DNA from 2 places in the Sporosarcina pasadenensis genome. Region 1 is predicted to be linked to the other one. Evidence: a T-box and tRNA genes for the amino acid it is inferred to sense, from the RefSeq annotation. Region 1 holds a T-box; the other holds one or more tRNA genes.

Region 1 (4,927 bases):
ACGACAGGCCGTTGAAATCAAATCAAAAACCGGACATCCAATAAGGGATTTCCGGTTTTTTAGTTTGGAAGATTGCTTCCCGTTAAATAGTTTGATTAAATGAATATAGGATAGTTGCAATTTTTCTGAAGGATTTAAAGGGGGAATGCTAGATGAAACCGATTTATTCAACAGCTATGGAAGCGATTTCGCAGATCGAAGACGGCTCCACTTTAATGGTGGGGGGCTTCGGACTTGTCGGAATCCCGGAACAGCTCATTTTGGCACTTGTCGAGAAAGGCGTCAAAGATTTGACGATCATTTCGAATAACTGTGGAGTGGATGAGTGGGGTCTTGGTCTGTTATTGAAAGAGAAGCAGATTAAGAAGATGATAGGATCGTATGTCGGTGAAAATAAGGAATTCGAACGCCAAGTGCTTTCAGGCGAAATCGAAGTCGAACTGACACCGCAAGGGACGCTCGCTGAAAAGATACGTGCAGGCGGAGCGGGGATCCCGGCATTTTACACACCTGCAGGAGTAGGGACGACTGTAGCGGACGGAAAAGAAATTAGGGTGTTCAATGGCAAGGAATATGTCCTTGAAGAAGCGCTCGTTGCTGATTTTGCATTAATTCGCGCAGCAAAGGCCGATAAGATTGGGAACTTGATCTATAACAAGACTGCCCAAAACTTCAATCCGATGATGGCTGCGGCAGGCAAGATAACAATTGCAGAGGTGGAAGAAATCGTAGAGACGGGCGACCTCGACCCGGCGACGATCCATACTCCGAGCATCTACGTACAAGGATTATTGCAAGCGAAGCAGGAGAAACGGATAGAGCGACTGACGACTCGATAAGGGAAGGGGATGTTCACGATGAATTTGAGAGAGAGAATTGCAAGACGTGCGGAAAAGGAAATTAAAGACGGCGACTACGTCAACCTTGGCATCGGAATGCCGACATTGGTCGCCAACTATATATCGGAAGACAAAACGGTAGTGCTGCAATCGGAAAACGGCCTCCTTGGCATCGGGCCGTACCCGACGGAGGACCAGGTCGATCCAGATCTGATTAACGCGGGCAAAGAAACGGTGACGACGATTCCCGGCTCTGCATTTTTCGATAGTGCGGAATCCTTTGCTATGATCCGTGGGGGGCATGTCGATGTAGCCATCCTTGGCGGTATGGAAGTGTCCGAAAAAGGAGACCTTGCCAACTGGATGATTCCAGGCAAGATGATCAAAGGGATGGGCGGCGCGATGGATCTCGTGCATGGCGCTAAAAAAATCATCGTCATCATGGACCACGTCGCGAAAGACGGCTCGCCCAAAATCAAGAAGGAATGCTCATTGCCGTTGACAGGAAAAGGCGTCGTCCATAAAATCATCACGGAACGCGCCTTGATCGACGTGACACCCTACGGTCTGGAATTAAAGGAAGTATTCGAAGGGTTCACAGTCGAAGACGTCATCAATTCGACAGAAGCGGAACTGAAAGTGAATATTGATTGACATATACATGCCAAGTCCTCGCTGAAGGACTTGGTGTTTTTTAGCTATATTGTTTCATGTATTGTATTTTGGAACAATTTCGGGTACACTACAATAAACTGAATTCAAATAGCGTTGGCGTTGATAAGGAATAGTAATCGGTCCGGTCGATTGAAGAGAGCAGGCGGTTTGGTGCAAGCCTGTACGACTACGATGAACTCGCCTTTGAGCCTGCATCGGTGAACGAAAAGTAGCCAGTGCCGTTTTCCGCGTTAAGGAAACAAGTTGGGCGGCTTTGCCGTCAATTTGGGTGGCACCGCGGGAGTACATATACCTCTCGTCCCTTATCGATTAAGGGACGGGAGTTTTTTTATTTCCGCGAACCGCAATGCGCATTTTGAATATAGAGGGAAGGAATGAACAGCAATGAGTTATAAACATGTAGAAATCGAAAAGAAATGGCAGCAGTACTGGAAAGACAACAAGACGTACAAAATGGTCAATGACGAATCTAAGCCGAAGTTCTACGCGCTTGATATGTTCCCATACCCTTCCGGTGCCGGGCTTCACGTCGGCCATCCGCTTGGTTATATCGCGACGGACATTTTAAGTTCATTCAAACGGAAGCAAGGCTACAATGTCCTTCATCCGATGGGGTGGGATGCTTTCGGATTGCCTGCTGAACAATATGCGATTGACACGGGGAATGACCCTGCAGAATTCACTGCGAAAAACATCGCGACGTTCAAGCGTCAAATGAATGACCTTGGATTTTCCTACGACTGGGATCGTGAAGTGAATACGACAGATCCGAAATATTACAAATGGACGCAATGGATTTTCATCCAATTGTATAAAAAAGGCTTGGCGTATATCGATGAAGTGCCTGTCAACTGGTGCCCGGCACTTGGAACAGTCCTTGCGAACGAGGAAGTCATTGACGGCAAATCCGAACGTGGCGGTCATCCGGTCGAGCGCCGCCCGATGCGCCAATGGGTATTGCGCATAACGGAATATGCAGATCGTTTACTTGAAGATCTGGAGGATCTTGATTGGCCTGAAAGCTTGAAGGATATGCAACGCAACTGGATCGGCCGCTCTGAAGGCGCCCAATTGACGTTCGACATTGACGGAACAGACCTTTCATTCGAAGCATTTACGACGCGTCCGGATACAATCTTCGGTGCGACGTATGCGGTACTTGCCCCTGAGCATAAGCTTGTCGACAAAATTACGACTGCTGAGCAAAAGGAAGCTGTAGACGCTTATTTGGAGAAAGTGAAAACGAAAAGCGACTTGGAGCGTACCGACCTTGCGAAAGAGAAGACTGGCGTATTCACGGGCGCTTACGCAATCAACCCTGCAAGCGGCGAAAAAATGCCGATCTGGATTGCGGATTACGTCCTTGCAAGCTATGGAACAGGCGCAATTATGGCGGTTCCTGCGCATGATGAAAGGGATTATGAGTTCGCAGTTGAATTCAACTTGCCGATCGTTGAAGTCGTTGCAGGCGGAGATATCTCAAAAGAGGCATATACTGGCGATGGAGAACATATCAACTCCGATTTCTTGAATGGTCTAGGGAAAGAGGAAGCGATCGAAAAGGCGATTGCGTGGTTCGTAGAAAACGGCAAAGGCGAGAAGAAAATTACGTATCGTCTGCGCGATTGGCTATTCTCCAGACAGCGTTATTGGGGTGAACCGATTCCGATCATCCATTGGGAAGACGGATCAATGACTCCTGTAGATGAATACGAATTGCCATTGATGCTGCCGAAGACGGATAACATCAAGCCGAGCGGAACAGGCGAATCACCATTAGCGAATATCGAAGAGTGGGTCAATGTAGTCGATCCGGTTACCGGCATGAAAGGCCGCAGGGAAACGAATACGATGCCGCAATGGGCAGGAAGCTGCTGGTACTACTTGCGCTATATCGATCCGGATAATGATGAGATGCTAATTGATCCGAAGCTGGCAGAACGCTGGTTGCCGGTCGACATTTACGTCGGCGGTGCGGAGCATGCGGTGCTTCACCTTCTATACGCCCGCTTCTGGCATAAGGTTCTTTATGATATCGGCGTCGTACCGACGAAGGAGCCTTTCCAAAAATTGTTCAACCAAGGAATGATCCTTGGAGAGGGACATGTGAAAATGTCCAAGTCACTTGGCAACGTCATCAACCCTGACGACATCGTCCATTCACACGGCGCGGATACGCTTCGTCTATACGAAATGTTCATGGGACCACTTGAAGCATCAAAAGAATGGTCGACCAATGGCTTGGAAGGATCTCGGCGTTTCTTGGATCGCATTTGGCGACTATTCGTCAATGAAGATGGAACGCTAAGCTCGAAAATCGGTGGAGAACCAGGCGGCGCGATTGAAAAGGTGTATCACCAAACCGTGAAGAAAGTAACGGAAGACTTCGAAGGAATGCGTAACAACACTGCCATTTCTCAAATGATGGTGTTCATCAATGAAGGGTATAAAGTCGACTCGATTCCAAAAGAATTCGTTGAAGGCTTTGTCATTATGATTTCTCCGATTACTCCGCATCTGGCAGAAGAGCTTTGGGAGAAGTTAGGTCATAATGAATCGATTTCGTATGTCGCGTGGCCGACGTACGACGAATCAAAACTATTCGATGACACAGTCGAAGTTGCTGTGCAAATCAACGGAAAAGTCCGTGCGAAGATCAATGTCGCAAAAGACATTACGAAAGAAGATCTTGAAAAGGTTGCACTTGCAGATGAAACTGTGAAGCAATGGATTGATGGAAAAGAATTGAAAAAAGTCATCGCTATCCCAGGCAGATTGGTTAACATCGTAGCTGTTTAAGCATAGAATATTTGTAATCCGTGGAAAGAGTTTATTGCTTTCCGCGGATTTTTTTGATCGCGTCCAACAGTCATCCAATGTGGTATCCCACAAACCGATTGCATAAAAAAACACCAGGGATCACCTCCCTGATGTTGATATCTATCATTGATCTTTCGCAAATGCCCCGGCACTCATGCCGGCAATCCGTCCAGTGACGAGAGCGGAAGTGATATTGTATCCACCTGTATAACCATGGATGTCTAGGATCTCACCGCAGAAGAAAAGTCCATCCTTTTTCCGGGAAGCCATCGTCTTAGGTTCGATTTCCTTCGTGGAAACCCCACCGCCTGTGACGAATGCCTTTTCAATCGGCTGCGTGCCATTTACGGTCATCGGGAATCCTTTCAATAGCCCCGCGAGCTTTCGGATTTTTTCATTGGAAAGGCCGGCTCCGATATCGGCATGGTCAATGCCTGCCCGATCAAATAAAAACAGCAGCCACCTTTCCGGTGCGATTCCTTTCAAGCTGTTCTTAATAGCCTTCTTTGGATCGTCTTTCAACAAACCATGAATCATTTGGAAGGCCTTTTCCTCATTCATGGAAGGAAGCGAGTCAATGCGCAATTCAACAG
Region 2 (4,927 bases), on a different contig from region 1:
GGTCGTAGGTTCGAATCCTACCTGCGGAGCCAATTGGAGAGCTGTCCGAGTGGCCGAAGGAGCACGATTGGAAATCGTGTATACGCTAACCGCGTATCAAGGGTTCAAATCCCTTGCTCTCCGCCAGATTTATTACTTACTAGATATGGCCCCTTGGTCAAGCGGTTAAGACACCGCCCTTTCACGGCGGTAACACGGGTTCGAATCCCGTAGGGGTCACCATTTTCACGAACAGCCTTTCCAATTAGATTGCGGATCCCCTTTAAAGTGGGAGAAGCAAGCAGGTCGCGGAAGCGATTGAAGGAAAGAGGGAGCGTACCTAAGTACGTGACCGAGTGAGTGAAAGAAGCTGACAAAGAGATGCGCAGCTTATCACACTTTAAACACGGAGGATTAGCTCAGCTGGGAGAGCACCTGCCTTACAAGCAGGGGGTCGGCGGTTCGAACCCGTCATCCTCCACCATTATATTATGAATAACTTATTATTATCGCGGGGTGGAGCAGTGGTAGCTCGTCGGGCTCATAACCCGAAGGTCGCAGGTTCAAATCCTGCCCCCGCAACCAAAAGGTCCCGTGGTGTAGCGGTTAACATGCCTGCCTGTCACGCAGGAGATCGCCGGTTCGATCCCGGTCGGGACCGCCATTTTTATGTGGCTCAGTAGCTCAGTCGGTAGAGCAAAGGACTGAAAATCCTTGTGTCGGCGGTTCGATTCCGTCCTGAGCCACCATTTTAATATTATGCCGGTGTAGCTCAGTTGGTAGAGCAACTGACTTGTAATCAGTAGGTCGTGGGTTCGACTCCTATCGCCGGCATGCTTCTCTTGGTGGGGTAGCGAAGTGGCTAAACGCGGCGGACTGTAAATCCGCTCCCTCCGGGTTCGGCGGTTCGAATCCGTCCCCCACCACCATTTATTTTTACAGGGGCATAGTTTAACGGTAGAATAGAGGTCTCCAAAACCTTTGGTGTGGGTTCGATTCCTACTGCCCCTGCCATTCTTGTTTCAACCCAATATTATGGCGGTCGTGGCGAAGTGGTTAACGCATCGGATTGTGGTTCCGACACTCGGGGGTTCGATTCCCCTCGTCCGCCCCATTCTATGCAGCGTACTATTAAAAAATATATAATTATTATGGCGGTCGTGGCGAAGTGGTTAACGCATCGGATTGTGGTTCCGACATTCGGGGGTTCGATTCCCCTCGTCCGCCCCATTTAATTCTTGGGGTATAGCCAAGCGGTAAGGCAACGGACTTTGACTCCGTCATTCGTTGGTTCGAATCCAGCTACCCCAGTTTTTGCGGAAGTAGTTCAGTGGTAGAATACGACCTTGCCAAGGTCGGGGTCGCGGGTTCGAATCCCGTCTTCCGCTCCACTTTTCTTACGGCGGCATAGCCAAGCGGTAAGGCACGGGTCTGCAACACCCTTACCACCGGTTCGATTCCGGTTGCCGCCTCCATATTTCATGTATGCTGTAAGTGAATTGTTATTATGCCCGAGTGGTGGAATGGCAGACACGTCGCACTCAAAATGCGATGCCGCGAGGCGTGCCGGTTCAAGTCCGGCCTCGGGTATCCACATCGAGAAGATGCAACCAAGGTTGCATCTTTTCTCTTTCCAGTTTTATTTAATCTCTCTTCAATGCCCAAGTGGTGGAATGGCAGACACGTCGCACTCAAAATGCGATGCCGTAAGGCGTGCCGGTTCAAGTCCGGCCTTGGGTATCCAGTTCTACAATAAAACGCTCCTTCCACTATTACGTGGACAGGAGCGTTTTCCATGGGGAGGAGTAGTATCTGCTTGCTGACCATCCGTGAACGTTCACAGATGGAATGGTTTGCTTCCATTTAACATAACGGAAGGACTCTCTTCATTCAAAACAAAGCAAGCAGATTCCCCACCGCTAATGGACGTAAACATATTACCGCATGCAGTCGTCAGTTGCAGAGCTTCTTCCTTGTCCATCGAAGGGCGGAGAAAAAGGACATGGAGCGCATCCGTTGTCTCTTCCGTAACGGCCGTTCTGACAGAGTCTACATAAGGGCTGCCGAAAGGACTGTATTCGTCTTTTAATTGAAGAATGCGGTGCAGTGAGTTGAAACGACCGTTCAATCCGTCATAACCGTCTTCCTCACCGCCAACGGTCAAATGGACATCTCCGACAATTTTACCTAAGTCGTAAATACCTGCTGGGATTTCATATTGGAGAGAGAAAAACGTATTCAGGTCAACCGCTGTATGTACTGTCCGCAAGTAATTCTGCTTTTTAATCCTACGGAATAGAGCTTCCGCAGATGGTCGGTATCGGTTTGGATCTGCCCCAAAAGCTTTCCACGTCTCTCTCCATTCCTGGATTCCTCGGAAATCCGTTAAAGGCTTGGTGTCCAATTCGAAAAACAGTTGTTCTTGGAACAATTGGAGTCTTCCTTTTAGCATTTGAGGAGATTCTGACACAGTAATTTTGGTATAATGGATAATGCCCAATTTCAAACCGGGCACCAGTTGAAAAAGATCTTCATCTATAGTTATTTTCATCTTCATCACCTTTGTCATTATCTTTTTATCAATCCTACCATAAAGGAGGCGGAACGTAGTGAATGTCGCTCAGCTACAGTCATCAATAAAAGAATATGCAGCTACTATCGGAATCGATAAAATCGGCTTTACGACCGCCGCCCCTTTTTTAGAATTAAAAAACCGGTTACGACGTCAACAGGAATTGGGCTATCAATCGGGCTTTGAAGAAAGTGATATCGAAAAACGGACGGAACCGATACTATTGCTTGATCGCGCAGAAAGCATCATTTCCATTGCCGTCGCTTATCCTTCTAAAATGACAGATGCGCCTAGAGGAAAGAAGGGGGAAAGGCGCGGTATCTTTGCAAGGGCATCTTGGGGGATGGATTATCATCACGTCCTCCGTGAAAAGCTGCAACTACTGGAAACATATATTTCCGAAAAGATGCCGAATGCTAAACTGCGGTCGATGGTGGATACCGGGGAGCTCGTTGATCGGGCTGTTGCCGAACGGGCAGGAATCGGCTGGTCAGGGAAGAATTGTTCAGTCATCACGCCTGAATATGGATCGTACGTCTACTTAGGGGAAATGATAACGAATATCCCGTTTGAGCCGGACATACCGATGGAGGATCAATGCGGGGATTGTACACTTTGTTTGGATGCTTGTCCTACAGGGGCTTTGATTCAAGGCGGTCAGCTGAATGCTCAGCGATGCATCGCATTTTTAACACAGACGAAAAAACCGATTCCCGAGGAATTTCGTGCCAAAATCGGAAACAGGGTATACGGCTGTGATACATGTCAAACCGTTTGTCCGAAAAACAAGGGGAAATACAATCTCCATCAGCCTGCGTTTCAACCGGAGCCGGAATTGGCGAAACCGCTTCTCGTGCCGATGCTCAGTTTGTCGAATCGTGAATTCAAGGAGACGTATGGACATATGTCAGGTTCATGGAGGGGCAAGAATCCGATACAGCGGAACGCCATCCTTGCGCTTGCGCACTTCAAGGACGAGACGGCCGTGCCGACACTGGCAGAACTGCTTGTGAACGATCAACGCCCTCTCATCCGGGGGACAGCCGCATGGGCCCTTGGACAAATCGGCACGAGCGAGAGCATAGAAGCAATTGAAATAGCAATACAAAAAGAAGAGGATGCCGACGTACGCATCGAGATGGAAAGAGTATTGGAGACTATTTGAAGGAAGTGCTGAAATGGCGATACATGTCGCATTATTTGAACCACTAATACCCGCAAATACCGGGAATATCGCCCGTACATGCGCCGGGACAGGAACTAAGCTGCATCTTATCAAACCGCTCGGATTTTCCACCGATGATAAAATGCTTAAACGTGCAGGACTGGATTACTGGCAATACGTCGATATTACGTATCATGAAGGCATACAGGAGTTTCTTGACGCATTTCCTGAAGCGCAGTTTTACTTCATTACGAAATTCGGCGAGAAGGCTTATTCGGACTTTGATTTTTCGAATCCTTCAAAGGATGTCTTTTTCGTATTCGGGAAAGAGACCACAGGATTGCCTGACGAAGTTATTGAGCAAAGCAAAGAGAATTGTCTGCGCATCCCAATGAATGATCACATCAGATCATTGAACCTATCCAACACAGCCGCTATTCTTATCTACGAGGCCCTACGGCAACAATCATTTTTAGATTTGAAATAAAGAAACGGGACAGCCATTTGAGGCATGTCCCGTTTTTACTACTTATTTTTTCACTTTACCTGGTTTATCTTCGTATCCACCTGTAAGAATTGCAGAAAGGAATGCGAAGCAAACAGCCATAATAAGGATAAGATTCATCAGATGTACCTCCCGTAAAATCAGTAGTCCTTGATATAGTATACCCTATCACGTCTTAAAATGAAATGTCTGCATAGTTAAATTGTGTCATTCTGATTAACTATTAACTATCATCATTCGTCAAAGTTATGAAATACAGGTACAATAAAAGTACAAACTGTATTGGAGGAAAGCGGAATGGATACTTTTGACGGCAAGATAACATTATCGAACGGTGTTGAAATGCCTCAGCTTGGCCTCGGCGTTTACAAGATGACTGATTCCGATGAGACAATACGGGCGATTTCATATGCTTTGGAAATCGGCTATCGGGCTATCGACACTGCTGCAATCTATGAGAACGAGCAAGAAACAGGTATTGCAATACGGCAATCGGGAATTCCGAGAGAGCAGTTGTTCATCACATCGAAAGTGTGGAACAACGACCAAGGGTATGATGCAACATTGAGAGCTTTTGAAGCCTCTTTGGAAAGACTTGGAACGGATTATTTGGACCTTTATTTGACCCATTGGCCGGTCGCAGACAAATTCGAGGATACATATCGTGCAATTGAGAGGCTCTATGATGAAAAGCTGATCCGGGCTA

The links. The T-box of region 1 lies ahead of leuS (leucine--tRNA ligase). A T-box ahead of a tRNA ligase gene usually reads a tRNA of that ligase, here a tRNA-Leu.
Region 2: it encodes a tRNA-Leu, which carries the amino acid that the T-box ahead of leuS (leucine--tRNA ligase) is inferred to sense. The anticodon was not compared.

What each region holds. Positions count from the first base shown of each region.
Region 1 is NZ_JBFEGM010000004.1:237,370-242,296, reverse strand. Features, by position in the region: gene AB1K89_RS08050 (MDR family MFS transporter) at 1-44, shown strand, start outside; gene AB1K89_RS08045 (CoA transferase subunit A) at 153-839, shown strand; gene AB1K89_RS08040 (CoA transferase subunit B) at 849-1,493, shown strand; T-box leader at 1,605-1,820, shown strand; gene leuS (leucine--tRNA ligase) at 1,899-4,313, shown strand; gene AB1K89_RS08030 (BaiN/RdsA family NAD(P)/FAD-dependent oxidoreductase) at 4,458-4,927, opposite strand, start outside.
Region 2 is NZ_JBFEGM010000003.1:44-4,970, forward strand. Features, by position in the region: tRNA gene AB1K89_RS05290 (tRNA-Asn) at 1-32, shown strand, start outside; tRNA gene AB1K89_RS05295 (tRNA-Ser) at 36-126, shown strand; tRNA gene AB1K89_RS05300 (tRNA-Glu) at 148-222, shown strand; tRNA gene AB1K89_RS05305 (tRNA-Val) at 388-463, shown strand; tRNA gene AB1K89_RS05310 (tRNA-Met) at 490-564, shown strand; tRNA gene AB1K89_RS05315 (tRNA-Asp) at 568-643, shown strand; tRNA gene AB1K89_RS05320 (tRNA-Phe) at 653-728, shown strand; tRNA gene AB1K89_RS05325 (tRNA-Thr) at 741-813, shown strand; tRNA gene AB1K89_RS05330 (tRNA-Tyr) at 824-908, shown strand; tRNA gene AB1K89_RS05335 (tRNA-Trp) at 920-993, shown strand; tRNA gene AB1K89_RS05340 (tRNA-His) at 1,018-1,093, shown strand; tRNA gene AB1K89_RS05345 (tRNA-His) at 1,134-1,209, shown strand; tRNA gene AB1K89_RS05350 (tRNA-Gln) at 1,219-1,290, shown strand; tRNA gene AB1K89_RS05355 (tRNA-Gly) at 1,296-1,370, shown strand; tRNA gene AB1K89_RS05360 (tRNA-Cys) at 1,381-1,454, shown strand; tRNA gene AB1K89_RS05365 (tRNA-Leu) at 1,489-1,569, shown strand; tRNA gene AB1K89_RS05370 (tRNA-Leu) at 1,639-1,719, shown strand; gene AB1K89_RS05375 (B3/B4 domain-containing protein) at 1,817-2,530, opposite strand; gene queG (tRNA epoxyqueuosine(34) reductase QueG) at 2,589-3,716, shown strand; gene trmL (tRNA (uridine(34)/cytosine(34)/5-carboxymethylaminomethyluridine(34)-2'-O)-methyltransferase TrmL) at 3,730-4,203, shown strand; gene AB1K89_RS05390 (aldo/keto reductase) at 4,519-4,927, shown strand, end outside.